One region of the Nonomuraea sp. NPDC050643 genome, then DNA from elsewhere that is predicted to be linked to it. Evidence: riboswitches for the same ligand, from Rfam matches in the RefSeq annotation. Region 1 holds a riboswitch; each other region holds the start of a gene.
The links. A riboswitch is a leader RNA that binds a small molecule or an ion and turns the genes downstream of it on or off. The one in region 1 is predicted to bind cobalamin.
Positions count from the first base shown of each region.

Region 1 (6,523 bases):
AGAACCTGGGGCAGGAGGTCGCGGCCACCAACGTGCTGATCGACAAGCGCGTGGACGGCGTCATCGTGGCCTCCGCCGCCCTCGACCGCGACCAGGTCGCCCACCTCAGGGCGGCCATCGACCGGGGCATCCCCGTCGTGCTCGTCGACCGCGCGGTGGCCGCGCTCGACCTCGACGCGGTCGTCATCGACAACCGTGAGGCGGCGCGCGAGGCCGTCGAGGTGCTCGTCGCGGCCGGGCACCGGCGCATCGGGTTCGTCTGGGGGCCGCCGGTGGCGCAGGCGCCGGCCACCAGGCGCGAACTGCTGGCGGCGGCCTCCCGCAACCTCTGGACCGACGGCGAGCGGCTGCGCGGCTACCTCGACGCGCTCGACGACGCGCACATCCCGTTCGATCCCGACCTGGTGATGGTGGGGCCGAAGACCGAGCAGCGGGTGGTGGGCGAGGTGAGCCGCATGCTGGCGCTGCCCGACCGCGTCACGGCCGTGTTCTGCACCGAGACCGACGGCATGACGGGCTCACTGCGCGCCCTGCGGAAGGCCGGGCTGTCCTATCCGGACGACGTGGCGCTGATCGGGTTCGACGACAGCGCGTGGGCGGCGGTCATGGAGCCGCCGCTGACGATGATCGCGCAGCCGGTGCACGAACTGGGGGCGAAGGCCGCCGCGGTGCTGCTCGACATCCTGGGCGGGGCCGAGCCCGCCCGCGAGATGCACACGCTGCGCTCCCGCCTCATCCAGCGCTCTTCGGTGGCGCCCCCGAGGCCGGTGCCGCCGGGGCAGGAGCCCCCGGGGCAGGTGCCGTTTCCGGCGGAGAGTCGCGACCCGTAGCCGTCCGCGCGCTGTGCCTTCCTCGGGCGTGTCAGTTGGCCGCGCTGCGGCGCAGGCCCGGTCCGGCGCCCGAGTCGTTCGCGCGTGCCGCCGCGATTAACTCGTGGTGCCGGACGACCTCGGCGATGATGAAATTCAGGAATCTCTCGGCGAAGACGGGGTCGAGTTTCGACTCCTCGGCGAGACTGCGCAACCGCCGTATTTGCCGCGCCTCCCGCTCCGGATCCGCCGGGGGCAGCTCATATTCGGCCTTCAGCCGGCCGACCTCCTGGGTGCACTTGAACCGCTCCGCGAGCAGGTGGACGAGGGCGGCATCGAGATTGTCGATGCTGTCGCGCAGCCGTTGCAGCTCTCTACGGACGTACGCATCCTGGTCAGGCTGATCCGCGGAGGAGTTTCCCATAAGGGTTTTTTACCACAATGCGACAATTGCTTAGATTGTGAAAATTCAGCCGCCGGCCATCAGGTCGGCGAAGGCGCGGGCGGCGGCGCCGGAGGTGAACAGCCGGTCCAGGCGGGCTCGCGCGAGCCGGTGCCGGAACGGTCCGGCGAGCGTGGCGTCGCCGGAGTCGTGCATCATCTCGGTCATCCAGCGGGAGAACTCCTGGTGGTTCCACACCCGCTTGAGACAGGTGGCCGAGTACGCGGCCAGCGGCCCGTCGTCGCCGTCGCGCACGGCCGCGCGGAGCGCGTGAGCGAGCACGTTCGCGTCGGCGATCGCCAGGTTCATCCCCTTGCCGCCCATGGGGGTGATGATGTGGGCGGCATCGCCGACCAGGAACAGGCGGCCGTACCGCATGGGGTCGACGACGAAGCTGCGCATCTCCACCACGGCCTTCTCCGTGATCGGCCCCGTGGGCAGGCCGTCGTCGCCCAGCCGCAGGCGTAACTGGGCCCAGACGCGCTCGTCGGTCCACTCGCCGAGCGCGTCGCCCGCCGGGCACTGGAGGTAGTAACGGCTCGCCCGCGGCCCGCGCGCGAACTGCGCCGCGAACCCGGCCGCGTGGATCCCGAAGAGCGGGTGCCGTGGCGGTGGCGCGTCGGCCAGCACGGTGAACCAGCCGATGCCGTGGTCGTAGGTGTACGTGGTCAGCTCCCCGTCCGGCACGCCGGCCCGGCTGATGCCGTGGAAGCCGTCGCAGCCCGCGACGTATCCGCAGGCGATCTCGTACGCCGCGCCGCCGGGATCGCGGTAGGTGACCCTCGGCGCGCCGCCGCTCCCGACGTCGTGGGGCATCACCTCGGCCGCGTCGAACCGCAGGTCCCCGCCGCCCGCCAGGAAGGCCCCGATGAGCCGGCCCACGAGCACCTGCTGTGGCACGATCCGCCCCGTCCTGCCGCCGGCCAGGGTGGGCAGGTCGAGGAAGTGCGGCTCGCCGTCCACCCGGATCTCCAGGAGACCGTCGTGCGGCATGCCCGCCAGCACCGAGTCTCCCAGGCCCCAGTCCTCGTACACCCGCGCGCCGTCGTGCTCCAGCACGCCCGCCCGCTGCCGCTGCTCCACATAGGACCGGCTCTGCCGCTCCAGCACCACGCACGCGACCCCGGCCCGCAGGAGCAGGTTGCCCAGGGTCAGGCCGGCCGGACCGGCTCCGATGATGACGACCTCGGTGCTCTCGCTCATGCGGCACTCCTTCGCCGATCGGCCCACTGGTCGGCATCCGACACCAAGATCGACCCATCCGCAAGCCCCCGGCACAACCGCTCGCTCCGCCTGCGCCCGGCCAGACGGACCTGCGACCACGGCGGCCAGCGCTCAGCCGGGCGAGACCGGCGATGATCTCGGCCGGAATCTCTTGCGCACCGCGGAGTCCCGTCATGTGGGAGGTGTTTGACGCGAACAGGAGGAAAGGATACGTTCCGGTAGATTTCACGGTTGTCCAAGGGAAATCCGGTGAGATGCCGGTGCGGACGCGCCACTGTATCCGGGACGTAGATCCCGGGAGCCAGGTCGCTTGGAGACCGTGACCTCGCGAAATGGGACGCGTCACCCTGAGGAGGCTCGTATGAGTGGTCTGGCCACTCCTTCCACCGTCATCCCCTTCCCCCGTCTGCGTCGCTGGCTGCTGTCCGTGCCGCTGCTGCTGCTCGTCGCCTACCTGGTGCTGATGGACAACGGCGCCATCTCCCAGACCGGCGCGTTCCTGCACGAGCTGATGCACGACGGGCGTCATCTGCTCGGCGTGCCCTGCCACTAGAGCGCGGCATGGTACGCACCCTCCTGGTCAGGGGCCTGCTTCTGGGGCTGCTGGCCGGACTCATCGCGGGCGGCTTCGCCTTCGCCTTCGGGGAGCCGCGCGTGGACAGCGCGATCGCCCTGGAAGAGGCGGCCGCCGCCACAGCGCACGAAGAGGCTCCCGACCACAGCCATGGCGAGGAGGCCGAGGTCAGCAGGCCGGCGCAGAAGGCCGGGCTGTTCCTCGCCACCGGGCTCTACGGACTCGCCGTGGGCGGGATCTTCGCCCTCGTGTACGCCGGACTGCGCGGCCGGGTCGGCCCTCGTACCGACGGGCCGCTGGCCCTGGCGGCGGCGGGGACGGCGTTCGTGGCGGTCATCCTCGTACCGTTCGTGAAATATCCAGCCAACCCTCCGGCCGTCGGAGACCCCGAGACCATCAACAGCCGGACCCTGCTCTACGTGGTCATGATCCTCGTCGGCCTGGCCGCGACGGCGATCGCGGTGGCCACGGCCCGGCGCGTCACGGCGGGGCCGTGGGCGCGGTGGGTCGCGACGGCGCTGGCGTTCCTCGTGCCGGTGGTGGCGGCCTGGGCGCTGCTGCCGTCGATCAACGAGGTGCCGGACGGCTTCCCCGCCACACTCCTGTGGGAGTTCCGGCTCGCCTCGCTCGGCACGCAGCTCGTCTTCTGGGCGGCGTTCGGCGTGCTGTTCGGCTGGGTGAGCGACAGGGCGGCGCGCGCCACGGCGTCCGCTCCCGTCGGCGCCGCGCCGGGCGGCTGACCCGGTGCTGTTCGTCCGGCTCGCCACGACGCCGGGGATGCGGACCGCCTGCTTCCCCGCCGACGAGGACGCCGACCCGGCGAGCCTGTCCAGGGCCGCCGCCCTGCGCCTGCCCGCGGGCACGGCGTGGGTCGCGCCGGCCCCGGCGGCCCGGCAGACGGCCGCCGCCATGGGGCTGGAGCCGCGCGTCGTGGCGGCGCTCGCCGAGGCGGACTGCGGCCGATGGCGCGGACTGCCGTACGGGCGGGTCGCCGAGGAGGAACCGGAGGCGCTGGCGCGATGGCTGGCCGACCCGGAGGCGGCGCCACACGGCGGCGAGAGCCTGGCGGCGATGGCGGCGCGGGTGGCGGGATGGCTCGACACGATGCGTGAAAGACCCGAGGGGGTGGTCGTCTGCGACGTGGGCGTCATCCGAGCGGCACTCGCACACGCATCAACGACCACCGCCATTGCCGCCACACCACACGCCCCGAACACCACCGCCCTGACCACCACACCCCACGCGCCGGGGAGTGTTGCTTCGCTTGCGCTCCTTGGTGCCGCGCGGTTCGACCTTGCGCCCCTGTCCACCACCGAACTGACCCACGCGCGGGACGGCTGGCGGGTCGCCCACGTCAACAGGAAGGTCGTGTCTTGATCGTCACCTATCCCTTCAGCGCCGTCGTCGGGCTCGGCGACCTGAAGCTGGCCCTGGTGCTCAACGCCGTCTCCCCCAGAGTCGGCGGGGTGCTCGTACGCGGGGAGAAGGGGACGGCCAAGTCCACCATCGTGCGGGCGCTGGCGGCCCAGCTCCCGGCCGTGGACGTGGTGCCCGGCTGCCGGTTCGCGTGCGACCCGGCAGCCCCCGACCCCGGGTGCCCGGACGGCCCCCATGAGCCCGGCGCCCAGCGGTTGCGGCGCCCGGCCGCGCTGGTCGAGCTGCCGGTCGGCGCCTCGGAGGACCGCCTGGTCGGCTCGCTGGACGTGGAACGGGCACTGACCGAGGGCGTGAAGGCGTTCGAACCGGGCCTGCTGGCCGCGGCGCACCGCGGGGTCCTGTACGTGGACGAGGTCAACCTCCTCCACGACCACCTCGTGGACCTGCTGCTCGACGCGGCCGCCCTGGGCACGTGCTATGTGGAGCGGGAGTCGGTGTCGGTACGGCACGCCGCCCGCTTCCTCCTGGTGGGCACCATGAACCCCGAGGAGGGCGAGCTGCGCCCGCAGTTGCTCGACAGGTTCGGGCTGACGGTCGAGGTGAAGGCGTCGCGGGATCCCGGGGAGCGGGCGGAGGTGGTACGGCGGCGGCTGGCGTTCGAGGCCGGGCCCGAGGCGTTCGCCGATCGGTGGGCCGCGGAGGAGTCGGCGCTGGCCGGACGGATCGCGCGGGCCCGCGCCCGGGTGCCCGACGTGCGGTTGCCCGACGCGCGCCTGCGGCAGATCGCCACGGTGTGCGCGGCCTTCGAGGTGGACGGGTTGCGAGCGGACCTGGTCACGGCCAACGCCGCCATCGCGCACGCGGCCTGGCAGGGGCGCGACACGGTGACCACGGAGGACGTACGGGCCGCGGCCCGGCTGTCACTGCCGCACCGGCGGCGACGCGACCCGTTCGACGCGCCCGGATTGGACGAGGACCTGCTGGACGAGCTGCTGGCGAGCTGCGACGGGGACGACGACCCCGACGGAGGTTCTGACGGCGGCCCCGACGGCTCCGGTGACGGGCCGGGCGGGGAGGACGGCTCTCGCGGCGCCGCCGACGACGGCCGGGGCAGCGGACCGGACGGCAGGCCCGACGGCGCGGCAGGCGGGCCGGATGCCACGGCCGACGGCAGGGCGGGCCGCGACCCGGACGGCGGGGCCCGCGACTCGTCGGATGGCCGGGCGAACCGAGGGCCGGTCGACGGCGCGGGCATGGGTTCGGACGACCGTGCTTCGGACAGTGCTGCGGGCAACGGTTCGGACGGCCGGGCGGGCAACGGTTCGGATCGCGGTGCGGGTGACGGTGCGGAGGCCGGCCGAGATGAGGCCGGTGAGGCCGGTGGCGCCGGGCGGGTTGATGGGGTGGCGGTGCCGTACCGGGTGCCGTTGCTGGAGGTGCCGGGCCTCGGTGAGGGCGTGGTGGGGCGGCGGTCGCGGGCGCGTACCCCCAGAGGGCGGGCCACCGGCTCGCGGCTGCCCGCCGGTCGGGTGCGTGACCTGCATCTGATCGCGACCATGCGGGCCGCCGCGCCGCATCAGAGCGCGCGCGGACGTGCCGGTCGCGGGCTCGTGATGCGTGCTGACGACCTCCGTGAGGTGGTGCGCGAAGGGCGGGAGGGCAACCTCGTGCTGTTCGTGGTGGACGCGAGCGGCTCGATGGCGGCGCGCAAGCGGATGACCGCCGTCAAGACGGCCGTGCTGAGCCTGCTGCTGGACGCCTACCAGCGCCGTGACAAGGTCGGGCTGATCACGTTCAGGGGCAGGGGGGCCGAGCTGGCGCTGCCGCCGACGTCGTCGGTGGAGGCGGGCGCGGCCCGGCTGCGCTCGCTCCCGACCGGAGGGCGTACGCCCCTGGCGGCCGGACTTGTACGGGCGGCGGAGGTGCTGCGCGTGGAGCGCCTGCGCGACCCGGCCAGGCGTCCCCTCCTGGTGCTGGTCACCGACGGCCGGACGACGTTCGCGGAGACCACGGCCGTGGAGCGGGCGGCGGCGCTGCTCGACGGTACGGCGGCGGTGGTCGTGGACTGCGAGCACGGTCCGGTCCGGCTCGGGCTGG
Region 1 is NZ_JBFAIM010000003.1:224,132-230,654, reverse strand. It holds gene AB0I15_RS05260 (LacI family DNA-binding transcriptional regulator) at 1-830, shown strand, start outside; gene AB0I15_RS05255 (chorismate mutase) at 862-1,233, opposite strand; gene AB0I15_RS05250 (4-hydroxybenzoate 3-monooxygenase) at 1,279-2,454, opposite strand; cobalamin riboswitch at 2,675-2,804, shown strand; gene AB0I15_RS05245 (CbtB-domain containing protein) at 2,837-3,028, shown strand; gene AB0I15_RS05240 (CbtA family protein) at 3,037-3,789, shown strand; gene AB0I15_RS05235 (histidine phosphatase family protein) at 3,794-4,426, shown strand; gene AB0I15_RS05230 (VWA domain-containing protein) at 4,423-6,523, shown strand, end outside.

Region 2 (5,289 bases), on a different contig from region 1:
GGACTCGTTCTCAGGGAAGCCGCCCGCCCGCGCTTCCGCGTACGGCGTCGTCGATCAGCGCCCGGACCCGGCCGGCGGGCACCGCGACGCCCGGCGTCTCCAGGAACCACCGGTACGCCTCCTCCCCGCCGAGCCCTTCGGGCGGACGTGCGGGGAAGTAGGGCTGGACGTACACCGGCGTGCCGGGCTCACTGCGCCAGCTCTCGGCCAGGGTGCCGGTGTCCACCGTGTCGTAGCCGAGGGCGTCCAGCAACGCGGCCACGTCGGCCTTGGCGGCCGGGTCGTCACCGGCGACGGGCAGGGCGCTGCGGTCGGGCGCGCCCGCGGGCCGGGCGTGGGTGAACAGGCGGTGGAAGTCGATGTTGTTGAACGCCTTGACCACCCGTGAGCCGGCCAGGTGCCGCTGGACCAGGGCGCTGGAGGTCAGCTCGCCCGCGTCCAGCTCGGCGATGCGGCCGTCGCGCTCGGGATAGTAGTTCATCGTGTCGATCACGGTCCTGCCCGCCAGAGCGGCGGCGGGCAGCCGATCGTAGGCGCGCAGCGGAACGGTCGCCACCACCAGGTCGCCCGCTTCGGCGGCCTCGGCGGGTGTGGCCGCGCGGGCTTGTGCGCCGAGCTCGGTCACGAGGCCGGCGAGGGTGTCGGGGCCACGGGAGTTGCTCAGGACGACGTCCAGGCCGGCGGCGACCGCGAGGCGGGCCAGCGCGCTGCCGATCATGCCGGTGCCGATGAGTCCGAGAGTCTTCGTCATGGTGTCAGCTCTCCAAGTTTGCTTACATCCGCAAGTTATCTTACGTCTGCAAGAATTCCTACAGATGTTGGGTGATGCTAGGGTGACAGGCGTGGTCACGGCCGGAGACAGCAACGCCCCGAGGATCGACCGGCGCGTGCGGCGCACCCAGGCGGCCCTGCAACGCACCCTGATCCGGCTCGTCGAGGATCGGGATCTGTCCCAGATCAGCATCGCCGACGTCGCCGAGCGCGCGGAGGTGAGCCGGTCGGCCTTCTACGACCACTACCGCGACGTGCACGAGCTGGCCGAGGCCGCCTGCACCGCCATGATCGACGACCTGATCGAGTCCCTGCCCGCCCTCGACCCGGCCGACCACGGCCAGGATCCGACGCGGTCGCTGCAGTCCTTCTTCGCCAGCCTCGCCGAGCACGCCGGCCTCTACCGCAGCCTGCTGGGGCCGCACGGCAGCGCCCGCGTCATCGACCACGTCCTCCGCCGCATCACCGAGGCCGTCCACACCGCCGCCCACCAAGGCGCCGCCCCCCGCACCACCCCCCGCCGGACCGCTGACCCCGGCACCACCGTCCCCGGCACCACCGTCCCCGGCACCTCCATCCCTGGCACCGCTGCCCGCCGCACCGCGACCGGGGCTGCCGCGCCGGGATCCGCCGACCTGCCGCAACCCGCCGGCTCGGAGGGTGGTGTGCCGCTCGACGTGCCGGCCGCCTTCATCGCCGGTGCGCTCATCGGCGTGGCCGCCGAGTGGCTCCGGCGCGGCTGCCCGCATCCGCCCGCCGAGATGGCCGCCTCGACGTGGCCGCTCCTGGCGGCCCTCCACCAGGACGTTCCCGTCACGCCGGCCTGCCGGCCGACACCCTGAGCGCACGCTGCCCGGCCGGCACCCTGAACGCTCGCCGCCGGCCGGCACTCTGAACGCCCCGGTCCCGCCCCAAGGCGGCTACGAGGTTTGTCCGGCCTCTCGGATCGTCCGCGCCCAATCCGCGCGGCGGGCCTCGTCGGGGATGAGGGAGCAGTCGCCGCACTTGCCGCCGCCGGGCAGGCGGTAGTACAGGCAGCAGCTACGCCGGACGAAGAACGGCTGGGCGGGCGCGGGCTCGGCCAGCACGCCGGTGCCGCGCAGCCGTCCGATCTCCAGGAGCTCGCGGCCCAGGCCGGCCGCCGTCCCCGCCAGGTCCGGACGCCACCGGGCCACGGCGCGGACGGTGCCGGCCAGCGCGGAGGCGGCGTTGCCCCACAGCAGCCCAGGTGCCAGCTTGACGAGCCCGGCGACGCTTTCGGCCAGCGGTTCGAGCTGACCGGTGACCACGCGCTGGTAGAGCCAGGCCGCCGACCGCCCGGGATCGCGTACGTGCCTCTCTGAATCGCGTACGTGCCGCCCTGACAGGCGGGTCGTGCGCAGCGGCAGCGGGCCGCTGGGGACGGGCCGCCACCACAGGTCGGCCGGGGCGAGGTCGAGCAGCAGGCCGTGGGCGACCGCCACACCGAACGGCGGCGACCACAGACGCGCCGCCAGCCCCTGGAACAGGATGGACGCGGCGATCCTGGCCTCGGAGGTGCCCAGCCGCTCCGCGACCTCGTCGATCTTCGCAGCCAGCGCGGGGGACCCGGCGAACAGGTCGGAGAGCGGGCGCCAGCCCCCCTCGCCGGACTCCCCCGCACCCGGCGGCGCAAGGTCGAAGTAGCCACCGAGCGAGCCGACGTCCGCGACGGCCGTGGCAAGCACGCGCTCCTCCGCGACCAGCGGCCCGGTCACCACCGGATCGCAGGACAGCTCGCCATCGTCGGACCCGAGGCCGCCGTCGGACGCCGGGTCGCAGCAGAGCTCGCCGGCGTCGGACGCGAACCCGCCTCCCTCGGACGCCGGAGTGCCGCAGCGAAGCTCCCCGCCGTCGGGCGGCGTGCCGGGCGGCCCTGTCGGTCTCAGCTCCTGCGGGGTTTCGGAGCGCAGGGCGCCGCCGGGTTCGAGCAGCCAGACGCGGTCGGCGACGCGCAGCGCGAGTGCGAGGTCGTCCGTGGAGGCCACGATCACCAGGTGACGCCGCCCGGCCAGCCGCCGCAGCCGGTCCATGAACGCGTCCCGGGAGGCGGCGTCGAGCGAGGCGGCCGGCTCGTCCAGCAGGATGGCCGCCGGCCCCCGCGCCAAAGCGTCGGCCGCCGGCACCCGCTCCCAGGCGGAGAGGTCGGCGGCCGGTACGAGCGCGGGAGGCGACCCGACGGTCAGCACCTCGCCCGACAGCGCGGGCTGCAGGGCGGCCATGGTGCGCAACAGGGTGGACTTGCCGGCGCCCGCCGGGCCGACGAGCACGGTCAGCTCCCCAGGAAGGGCGACGGCGGCCAGCCCCTCCAGCACGCGTCGCTCGGGACGCCCGCCCCCGGCCGGGTATCCGGCGCACAGCGCGCGCAGCAGCAGCGCCCCGTACGGCATGGCCGTCACCGTCCTCTCTTGGGGAGATCCGCCCCAAATCCTCCGAGGAGGCGACCGCGTGAGTCTCCTGGCTCTCGGGTCGACGCTCACCCCGGCCTTCCCGCCCTCGGGCAGTGGCCTCAGCTCGGGGATCGCTCACCGATCACAGTGGCGGGACCGCGCCGGGATCGCACCGGCTTCCTCGTCCGCCGTCGCCTTCACCCGCATGCTCTCACAGCCTTCGCCGGACCTGACGTCACCGGTGGATCGTCCGCGCCCTAAGGTGGGTGCTGCAGTCGGTTCGCCCTGCCCGCCAGGCAGACGCGTCGCAAGAGGGAACCCGGTGCGACTCCGGGACTGCCCCGCAGCGGTGAGTGGGAACGACCGCCGTCATCAGCACTCGGCCTCACGAGACCGGGGAAGCGACGGCCAGTAGGACAAGAGCAGGACGCCCACGAGTCCGAAGACCTGCCACTGCCCGCGCGCACCCCGCGTGCGGCGACGTCGACGGCCTCGAGGGCGGGCCGGGCGGACCCGCGGGCAGGCCTCATGCCCGCCCTGCGGTCGCGCCCTTCGCCCCGGGAATCCGTCGAGGTCTCCCGTGACTCGCGAAGGAGAGTTCCATGGCCGTCGAGGGCCACTGGGCCGGCCGCGCCATCCCCGCCGACCGTCTGTGGGCCAACCCCGGCTGCGGGCTGAAGACCTGCGGCCGGCCCGAGGTGCGCGCCTCGCTGGAGAACCTGGTCGCCGCCGCCCGCCGGATCCGTACCGAGGTCACCGGTTTCAAGGCCGGCTGACCCGGGCGGGGCCCGGTTCTCCGGGCCCTCGCCCGTCCTCGACCACCGACGAGAAAGAGCAGTCATGACATCGCCCGTGCCCGGCACCACTGTGCTCGGCTACCCCCGCATCGGACCCCGGCACGAGCTGAGCACGGCCACGGAGGACTACTGGGCGGGCCGCCTGGACGCCGCCGGGCTGCTGCGGGCGGGCGCGCGGCTGCGCCGGTCGGTCTGGACGGACCTGCGCGCGGCCGGTCTCGGCCAGATCCCCGCCGGCACCTTCTCCTTCTACGACCAGGTGCTCGACACCGCCGTCCTGGTGGACGCCGTGCCCGGGCGCTTCCGTCACCTGGACGGGCCGTCCCCGGGCGGACCGGTCCGTCAGATCCGCGGCCCAGCGCCGCAGCTTCCGGCTGCCGTCCCTGGCCACGACCACGATCGGCTCGTTCCCCGCCTCCGAGCAGGTCCGCCGGGCACGGGCGGACCTGCGCGCTGGCCGGATCGACGAGGCCGGCTACGAGGGCGTGGTGGGCGCCGAGATCGAGCGCGTGATCACCTTCCAGGAACGGCTCGGCCTCGACGTGCTCGTGCACGGCGAGCCCGAACGCGAGGACATGGTCACCTACTTCGCCGAGCGGCTGCGCGGCTTCGCCGTCACCCGGGAGGGCTGGGTCCAGACCCTCGGCACACAGTGCGTGCGCCCACCCATCCTGTACGGCGACGTCTCCCGCCCGGCGCCGATGACCGTGCGCTGGACGACCTACGCCCAGTCGCTCACCGACCGGCCGGTCAAGGGTGTGCTCACCGGCCCGGTCACCATGCTGGCCCGCTCGTTCGCCCGTACCGACCTGCCCCGGGCCGACATCGCCCGGCAGCTCGCGCTCGCGCTGCGCGACGAGATCCACGACCTCGAGGCCGCCGGCATCGGCGTCGTCCAGGTGGACGAGCCCTCGCTGCGCGACCTGCTGCCGCTGCGCCAGGCCGAGCGCGCGTTCTACCTGTCCTGGGCCGTCGGCGTGTTCCGGCTGGCCACCTCGGGCATCGCCGACACCACCCAGGTGCACACGCACATCTGCCAGTCGTGGTCGCAGGAGGTGGTGGCCGCCATCGACGCCCTGGACGCCGACGTCACCAGCGTCGAGGCGGCCCACTCCGGCGCGACGCCGCCGGACGGGCCCCGCGCCGCCCTGCTGCGGGGCGGTGTCGGGCCGGGCGTGTACGACAGCCGCTCCCCCACCGTCCCGGAGCCCGGCGAGATGGAGCGGGCGCTGCGCCGGCTGCTCCGCTCGATCCGGCCCGAACGGCTCTGGGTGAATCCGGACTGCGGGCTGCGGATGCGCGAACAGTCCGAG
Region 2 is NZ_JBFAIM010000053.1:38,764-44,052, reverse strand. It holds gene AB0I15_RS46740 (NAD(P)-binding domain-containing protein) at 11-751, opposite strand; gene AB0I15_RS46735 (TetR/AcrR family transcriptional regulator) at 843-1,613, shown strand; gene AB0I15_RS46730 (ATP-binding cassette domain-containing protein) at 1,692-3,179, opposite strand; cobalamin riboswitch at 3,240-3,364, opposite strand; cobalamin riboswitch at 3,439-3,649, shown strand; gene AB0I15_RS46725 (hypothetical protein) at 3,782-3,955, shown strand; partial or broken gene AB0I15_RS46720 (hypothetical protein) at 4,020-4,226, shown strand; gene AB0I15_RS46715 (hypothetical protein) at 4,351-5,289, shown strand, end outside.
Region 2: linked by a shared signal. The riboswitch ahead of AB0I15_RS46730 (ATP-binding cassette domain-containing protein) and the one ahead of AB0I15_RS05245 (CbtB-domain containing protein) in region 1 are both predicted to bind cobalamin.

Region 3 (6,523 bases), on a different contig from region 1:
TACGAAGATCTCATCGCACACCTCACCAGGACGAGCCCGCTCGGCCCGGGCGAGGCGGCCCGCGTGGTCGCCGACGTGCTGTCCTACTTCTCCGAGCGCGTCGAGGAGTTCGTCCGGCGTCGTCACGGGGAGTTGAAGTCCCGCGGCCTCACCAACGACGAGATCTTTCCCAGGATCGCCGCCGAGTTACACGGCCGCCGGGTGGCGGCTCCCGAGCTGTCCTTGAGGCAGCTACGCAGGATCGTTTACGGATAGAGGAGACCTCGATGTGCGGAATCGTGGCCTATGTCGGCCCCAAGGACGCGGCGCCCATCCTGCTGGAGGGCCTGCAGCGGCTGGAATATCGGGGCTACGACTCGGCCGGGGTGGTGGTGTCCAACAAAGGGCTGAAGCTGCGCAAGGTCAAGGGCCGGGTGGCCGACCTGGCCAAGGTGGTGCCCGCCCGGTTCAAGGGCGGCCTCGGCATCGGGCACACCCGGTGGGCCACGCACGGCGTCCCCAGTGACGAGAACGCACACCCCCACCTGTCCACCGACCAGCGCATCGCGGTCGTGCACAACGGCATCATCGAGAACGCCGGCGAGCTGCGCGCCAAGCTGGAGGCCGACGGCGTCACGTTCGCGTCCGAGACCGACACCGAGGTGCTCGCGCACCTGATCGCCCACGCGGTCGACGAGAACGACTCGCTCGAGGAGGCGGTCAGGAAGACGCTCAAGAGCATCGTGGGCACGTACGGCATCGCCGTGATCGACTCCGAGCGGCCCGGCGAGGTGGTCGTGGCGCGCAACGGCAGCCCGATCGTGGTGGGCATCGGCGAGAAGGAGATGTTCGCCGCCTCCGACGTGGCCGCGCTGGTCCGCTACACGCGCCAGGTCGTGCACCTGGAGGACGGCGAGCTGGCCGTGCTCAAGGCCGACGGCTTCCACACCTTCGCCAGCGACGCCCGCGAGACGGCCAAGGAGCCGCTGACCGTCGACTGGGACGCCGGGCACTACGACACCGGCGGCTACGAGCACTACCTGCTCAAGGAGATCTCCGAGCAGCCCGAGACGATCACCCGGACCATGAGCGGCCGGCTCGACGAGCGCTTCCACGTCGCCCACCTCGGCGGGCTCAACATGGACGCCCGCGAGATGCGCGGCTTCCGGCGGGTGAAGATCATCGGCTGCGGGTCGGCCTACTACTCGGGCCAGATCGGGGCGCAGCTCATCGAGGAGCTGGCGCGCATCCCGGCCGACGCCGAGCCGGCCAGCGAGTTCCGCTACCGCAACCCGGTCGTCGACCCCGACACGCTCTACGTCGCGATCAGCCAGTCGGGCGAGACCTACGACACGCTCGCCGCCGTGCAGGAGCTCAAGCGCAAGGGCGGCCGGGTCATCGGCATCGTCAACGCCGTGGGCAGCGCCATCGCCCGCGAGGTCGACGGCGGCATCTACCTGCACGCCGGTCCCGAGGTCTCGGTGGCCTCGACCAAGGCGTTCACCTCGACCTCGGTGGCGTTCGCGCTGCTCGCGCTGCACCTGGGCCGGGTGCGCGACCTGTCGCCCGCCGACGGGCGGCGCATCGTGGAGGGCCTGCGCCGGCTGCCCGGCCAGATCGAGCAGATCATCGGACAGGGCGAGGCGATCGCCGAGCTGGCCAAGAAGTACGCCCAGCACCCGAGCATGATGTTCGTCGGCCGGGTCCGCGGCTACCCGGTGGCCAGGGAGGGCGCGCAGAAGCTCAAGGAGATCTCGTACGTGCACGCCGAGGCCTATCCGGCCAGCGAGCTCAAGCACGGCCCGCTCGCGCTGATCGGCCCCGACATGCCGACGGTCGCGATCGTCCCCGACGACGAGCTGCTCGACAAGAACCTCACCACGCTGGGCGAGATCCGTGCCCGCGGCGGCCGGGTGCTCATGGTCGGCCACCGCGAGCCCGACGCCAAGCTGGCCGACGACGTGATCGTGATCCCGAAGAACGAGATCGAGCTCGACCCGATCCTGCTCACGATCCCGCTGCAGCTCCTCGCGTACCACGCGGCCGTGGCTCTCGGCAGGGATGTGGACAAGCCTCGCAATCTAGCCAAGAGCGTCACGGTCGAGTAGTTCTCTCGAATTCGGCGCAAACTATCGTTATCTCGCTGCGGACGACATAAATTCGATACTGTGCGGCAGTTCGACCATCAGCGGCCCAATCCCGCACGCATGTACGACTACATGCTCGGCGGGAAGGACAACTTCGCGGTCGACCGCCAGGCCATCGACCAGCTCGCCGAGCTGATCCCGGAGGCGGTCGCGCTGGCCCGCGCGAACCGGGCCTTCCTGCAGCGTGCCGTACGTTATGTGACCCGCGCCGGGGTCTGCCAGTTCCTCGACCTCGGCAGCGGGCTGCCCACCCAGGGCAGCGCGCACGAGGTGGCCCCCGATGCCAGAGTGGTCTACGTCGATCATGATCCGGTGGTCGCCGCCCACGCCACGGCCCTGCTCAGGCACTCCTGCCCGGACAGGGCCTTCTTCGTCCACGCCGACCTGCTGGACGCCGCCGACGTGCTGGCCCAGGCCGTCGGCTTCCTGGACCTGAACCGGCCCGTCGGGGTGCTGCTGGTGTCGATCCTGCACTTCCTGCCCGACTCCGCGGGGCCGAGCCAGGCGATGGCGGTGCTGCGCGAGCGGATGGCGCCGGGCAGCTTCCTGGTGATCTCCCACGCCACGACGATGGGCCGGCTGGAGGACGAGGAGCGGACCACGGGCATGTACCGGAACGTGTCGGCGGGCGGCGGCACCGACCGCACCCCGGCCGAGATCCGCGCGTTCTTCGGGGATTTCCCGCTCGAGCCGCCCGGTCTCGTCCAGGCCACCGACTGGCGTCCCGACCGGCCCAAGCTGGTGGGCGACTGGTCGTTGCCCTCTTCTCTCATGGCCGGAGTCGGCAAGAAGAAGAACGGTTGAACCATTCACCATCTCCATACGTGTGATGAAGGCGAACCACGCACGTGTCGTTGTCTTCATCGGCAGATGGGAATCAGCCAATGTTCCACCGCACGCTCGCCCTGGTTTTCGGCGCCCTGCTCGGCGCCTCCCTCCTCACCGGCCCCGCATCGGCCGCGACGGACACCACCCCGCCCAGCGTCCCGACGCTTCTGACCGTCTTCGAACAGCCATTCCTCGAGTTGATGTTCAGCTACTCGCTCTCGACGGACAATGTCACGCCGAAGGCCGGCATCACGTACGAGCTGTATCTCGACGGCGTGTTCGAGAGCGACATCAACCCCTTCATCCGTCCCCAATTCCCGAACATCTCGGTGGCCTTCGCGTACGCCGACGAGCCCGGCCCCGTCACGCTCACGCTGCTGGCGGTGGACGCGGCGGGGAACAAGTCCGGGCTGAGCAACGCGATCACCGTCACAGCAGTCCAATAAAAACCCGAAAAATCACGACATCGTAGTCCAAGGCGGCGATGTGTAACTCCGCGTAATGTGTCAATAACTTCTCGTAATGGGATGCTCGGGGGAGTAGGCACATGCGGCGTCGGCGGTTCTTGGCATGGGGGCTCGGTGTGGCGGCGGGTGCCGCGGCGTGCGCGTCCGGGTGCGGCATGGAACGCGTCACCGGCGGCGCCGCGCCGCTCCTCCGCTTCTCGATCAGCCCCGGCGGGCGCCGCTGGACTCATGTGGGGGAGGCGTTCGCCGGGGCGGCCCGCGCGGCCGGGTTCGCCACCGGGGCGGGCACGACGATCACCGTGACCGGCCTGGCCGCGCTGGCCGCCGCCGAGCTCAACAACGGCCAGACCCTGCTCGACGCCGCCACCCCGCTGGCCAGGCTCAGCGGCGAGATCGAGGTCGTGGTGGTGCGCGCGGGCTCGCCTCTCAGGGACTTCGACGACTTCGGTGCCCAGCTCCTCGCCCGGCCCGGCCAGACGCCGCTGGCCGGCGGGCCGCAGGCCGAGCCCGACCACCTGCTGTTCGGCCTGATCGCCAAGGGCCTCGGCGCCGACACCCGGCAGGTCGACTACACCGGCTACCCCACCAGCACCGGAGCCGTCACCGCGCTGCTCGCCGGCAAGGTGGCCGCCGCCGCCGGCCTGCTCGCCGACTGGCGCGAGCACATCGGCAGGGGCCGCGTCGTGGCGCTGGCGGTGTCCTCGGCCGAGCGGGTCCCGGACCTGGACGCGCCGACGCTCCTGGAGGCCGGCGTACGGGTGGACTTCGCGGACTGGGTGGCTGCCTTCGGCCCCGACCGCATGCCCGCCGAGAGCCGCGAGCGGGCCGTCCGCATGTGCGACGAGGTGATGGACTCGCACGCGTGGCAGGCGGCCTGCCGGGCCGCGGGCTGGTTGCCGATCCCGCTCACCGGCGACGACTTCACCCGCTGGCTCGGCTCCGAGATCGAGCGCACCCGCGCCGTGCTGCGGGACCTCGGCTTGATCGACGCCACCAAGGCCACAACATGCTGGGGTAGTTGCGGGAACGGCCACTAGATGTAGGATCCTGCTCGTCGCTGGTTCGCCTTTTCGGAGGCGGAGCAAAAGGGAACCCGGTGAGATTCCGGGGCTGCCCCGCAGCGGTGAGCGGGAACGACCGCCGTCATGAGCACTGGAGAGATCCGGGAAGCGACGGCCAGTAGGAGCCTTGGAGCACGCCCGCGAGCCCGAAGACCTGCCAGCGGCATGCCGTCAGGCATGCAGTGTTCAGGGCCTCGAGGGTGGGCCAGGCGCGACGCGGCCGATCCGTGCCGTCGTGCTCTTGGCGTGCCCTCGCGGGGGAGTGAGCTCGCGAGGAGAGAGAGCACGTGACGCAGATCGTTGAGGTTGACCGCCGCCTGGCCATCGAGGAGGCCGCGGCCCGGGTGATCGCGGACCCGGCCAACTCCCGGGTCGCCGCCCGGCTGCTGGCCGAGGAGATCGCCGACGAGGCGGCCGGGCACGGGGTGCGGTCGTTCTCCGAGTCCATCGCCGCCACCCACGCGGCCGGGCTCATCCAGGACGGGCTCGCCGAGTTCGTCGCCGCGCACGCCGCCGAGCTGGACGCGCTGGTCTCGGGCGAGGCGGACGAGCGGTTCGAGTATTTCGGGCTGCGCACGGTCTACGACCGCTACCTGCTGCGCCACCCCGAGACGCGGGCGGTGCTGGAGCGGCCGCAGCACTTCTTCCTCCGCGTGGCCTGCGGTCTGTCGGAGACGGTGGCCGAGGCGGCCGAGCTGTACGCGCTCATGTCCACGCTGTCGTACCTGCCCAGCTCGCCCACCCTGTTCAACTCCGGCGCGCGCCGCCCGCAACTGTCGTCGTGCTTCCTGCTCGACTCGCCGCGCGACGAGCTGGAGGCCATCTACGACCGGTACGGGCAGGTGGCGCGCCTGTCCAAGTACGCCGGCGGCATCGGCGTCTCCTGGACCCGGGTACGCTCGCGCGGCTCCCTGATCAGGGGCACGAACGGCCACTCCAACGGCATCGTGCCCTGGCTGCGCACGCTGGACTCGTCGGTGGCGGCGGTCAACCAGGGCGGGCGGCGCAAGGGCGCGGCCTGCGTCTACCTGGAGACCTGGCACGCCGACATCGAGGAGTTCCTCGAACTGCGCGACAACACCGGCGAGGACGCCCGCCGCACCCACAACCTGAACCTGGCCAACTGGGTGCCCGACGAGTTCATGCGCCGCGTCGAGGCGGACGAGACATGGTCGCTGTTCGACCCGAAGGAGGTGCCCGACCTCACCGACCTGTACGGGGAGGCGTTCACGGCCGCGTACCGCGCGTACGAGGCCGAGGGCCGTTTCACCCGCCAGATCCCCGCCCGGACCCTGTACGGCCGCATGATGCGCACGCTCGCCCAGACCGGCAACGGCTGGATGACGTTCAAGGACGCCGCCAACCGCACCTCCAACCAGACCGCCCGCCCCGGGAACGTCATCCACCTGTCGAACCTGTGCACCGAGATCCTCGAGGTCACCAGCGACGCCGAGACCGCGGTCTGCAACCTCGGCTCGGTCAACCTGGCCGCGCACCTGACCGGCGGCGAGATCGACTGGGACCGGCTGCGCGCGACCGTCCGCACGGCCGTGCGCTTCCTCGACCGCACCATCGACCTCGGCTTCTACCCGACGCCCGAGGCGGAGGCGGCCAACAAGCGCTGGCGGCCGATCGGGCTCGGCGTGATGGGGCTGGCGGACGTGTTCTTCACGCTGCGGCTGCCGTTCGACTCGCCGCGGGCGCTGGAGCTGTCCACCAGGATCGCCGAGGAGATCGCGCTGGCCGCGTACGACACCTCGGCCGACCTGGCCGTCGAGCGCGGGCGGCACCCGTCGTACGCCGACACGCGGGCGGCCGGGGGAGTGCTGCACCCCGACCACTACCCGGTGACGGGGTCGCCGCGCTGGGACGCGCTCCGCGACAAGATCGCCCGTACCGGCCTGCGGAACTCGCTCATGGTCGCCATCGCGCCCACCGCGACGATCGCCTCCATCGCCGGCTGCTACGAGTGCATCGAGCCGCAGGTGTCCAACGTGTTCAAGCGCGAGACCCTGTCCGGCGAGTTCCTCCAGGTCAACCG
Region 3 is NZ_JBFAIM010000044.1:14,108-20,630, forward strand. It holds gene AB0I15_RS41990 (hypothetical protein) at 1-255, shown strand, start outside; gene glmS (glutamine--fructose-6-phosphate transaminase (isomerizing)) at 267-2,087, shown strand; gene AB0I15_RS42000 (SAM-dependent methyltransferase) at 2,148-2,930, shown strand; gene AB0I15_RS42005 (hypothetical protein) at 3,011-3,400, shown strand; gene AB0I15_RS42010 (tripartite tricarboxylate transporter substrate-binding protein) at 3,577-4,458, shown strand; cobalamin riboswitch at 4,463-4,659, shown strand; gene AB0I15_RS42015 (ribonucleoside-diphosphate reductase subunit alpha) at 4,770-6,523, shown strand, end outside.
Region 3: linked by a shared signal. The riboswitch ahead of AB0I15_RS42015 (ribonucleoside-diphosphate reductase subunit alpha) and the one ahead of AB0I15_RS05245 (CbtB-domain containing protein) in region 1 are both predicted to bind cobalamin.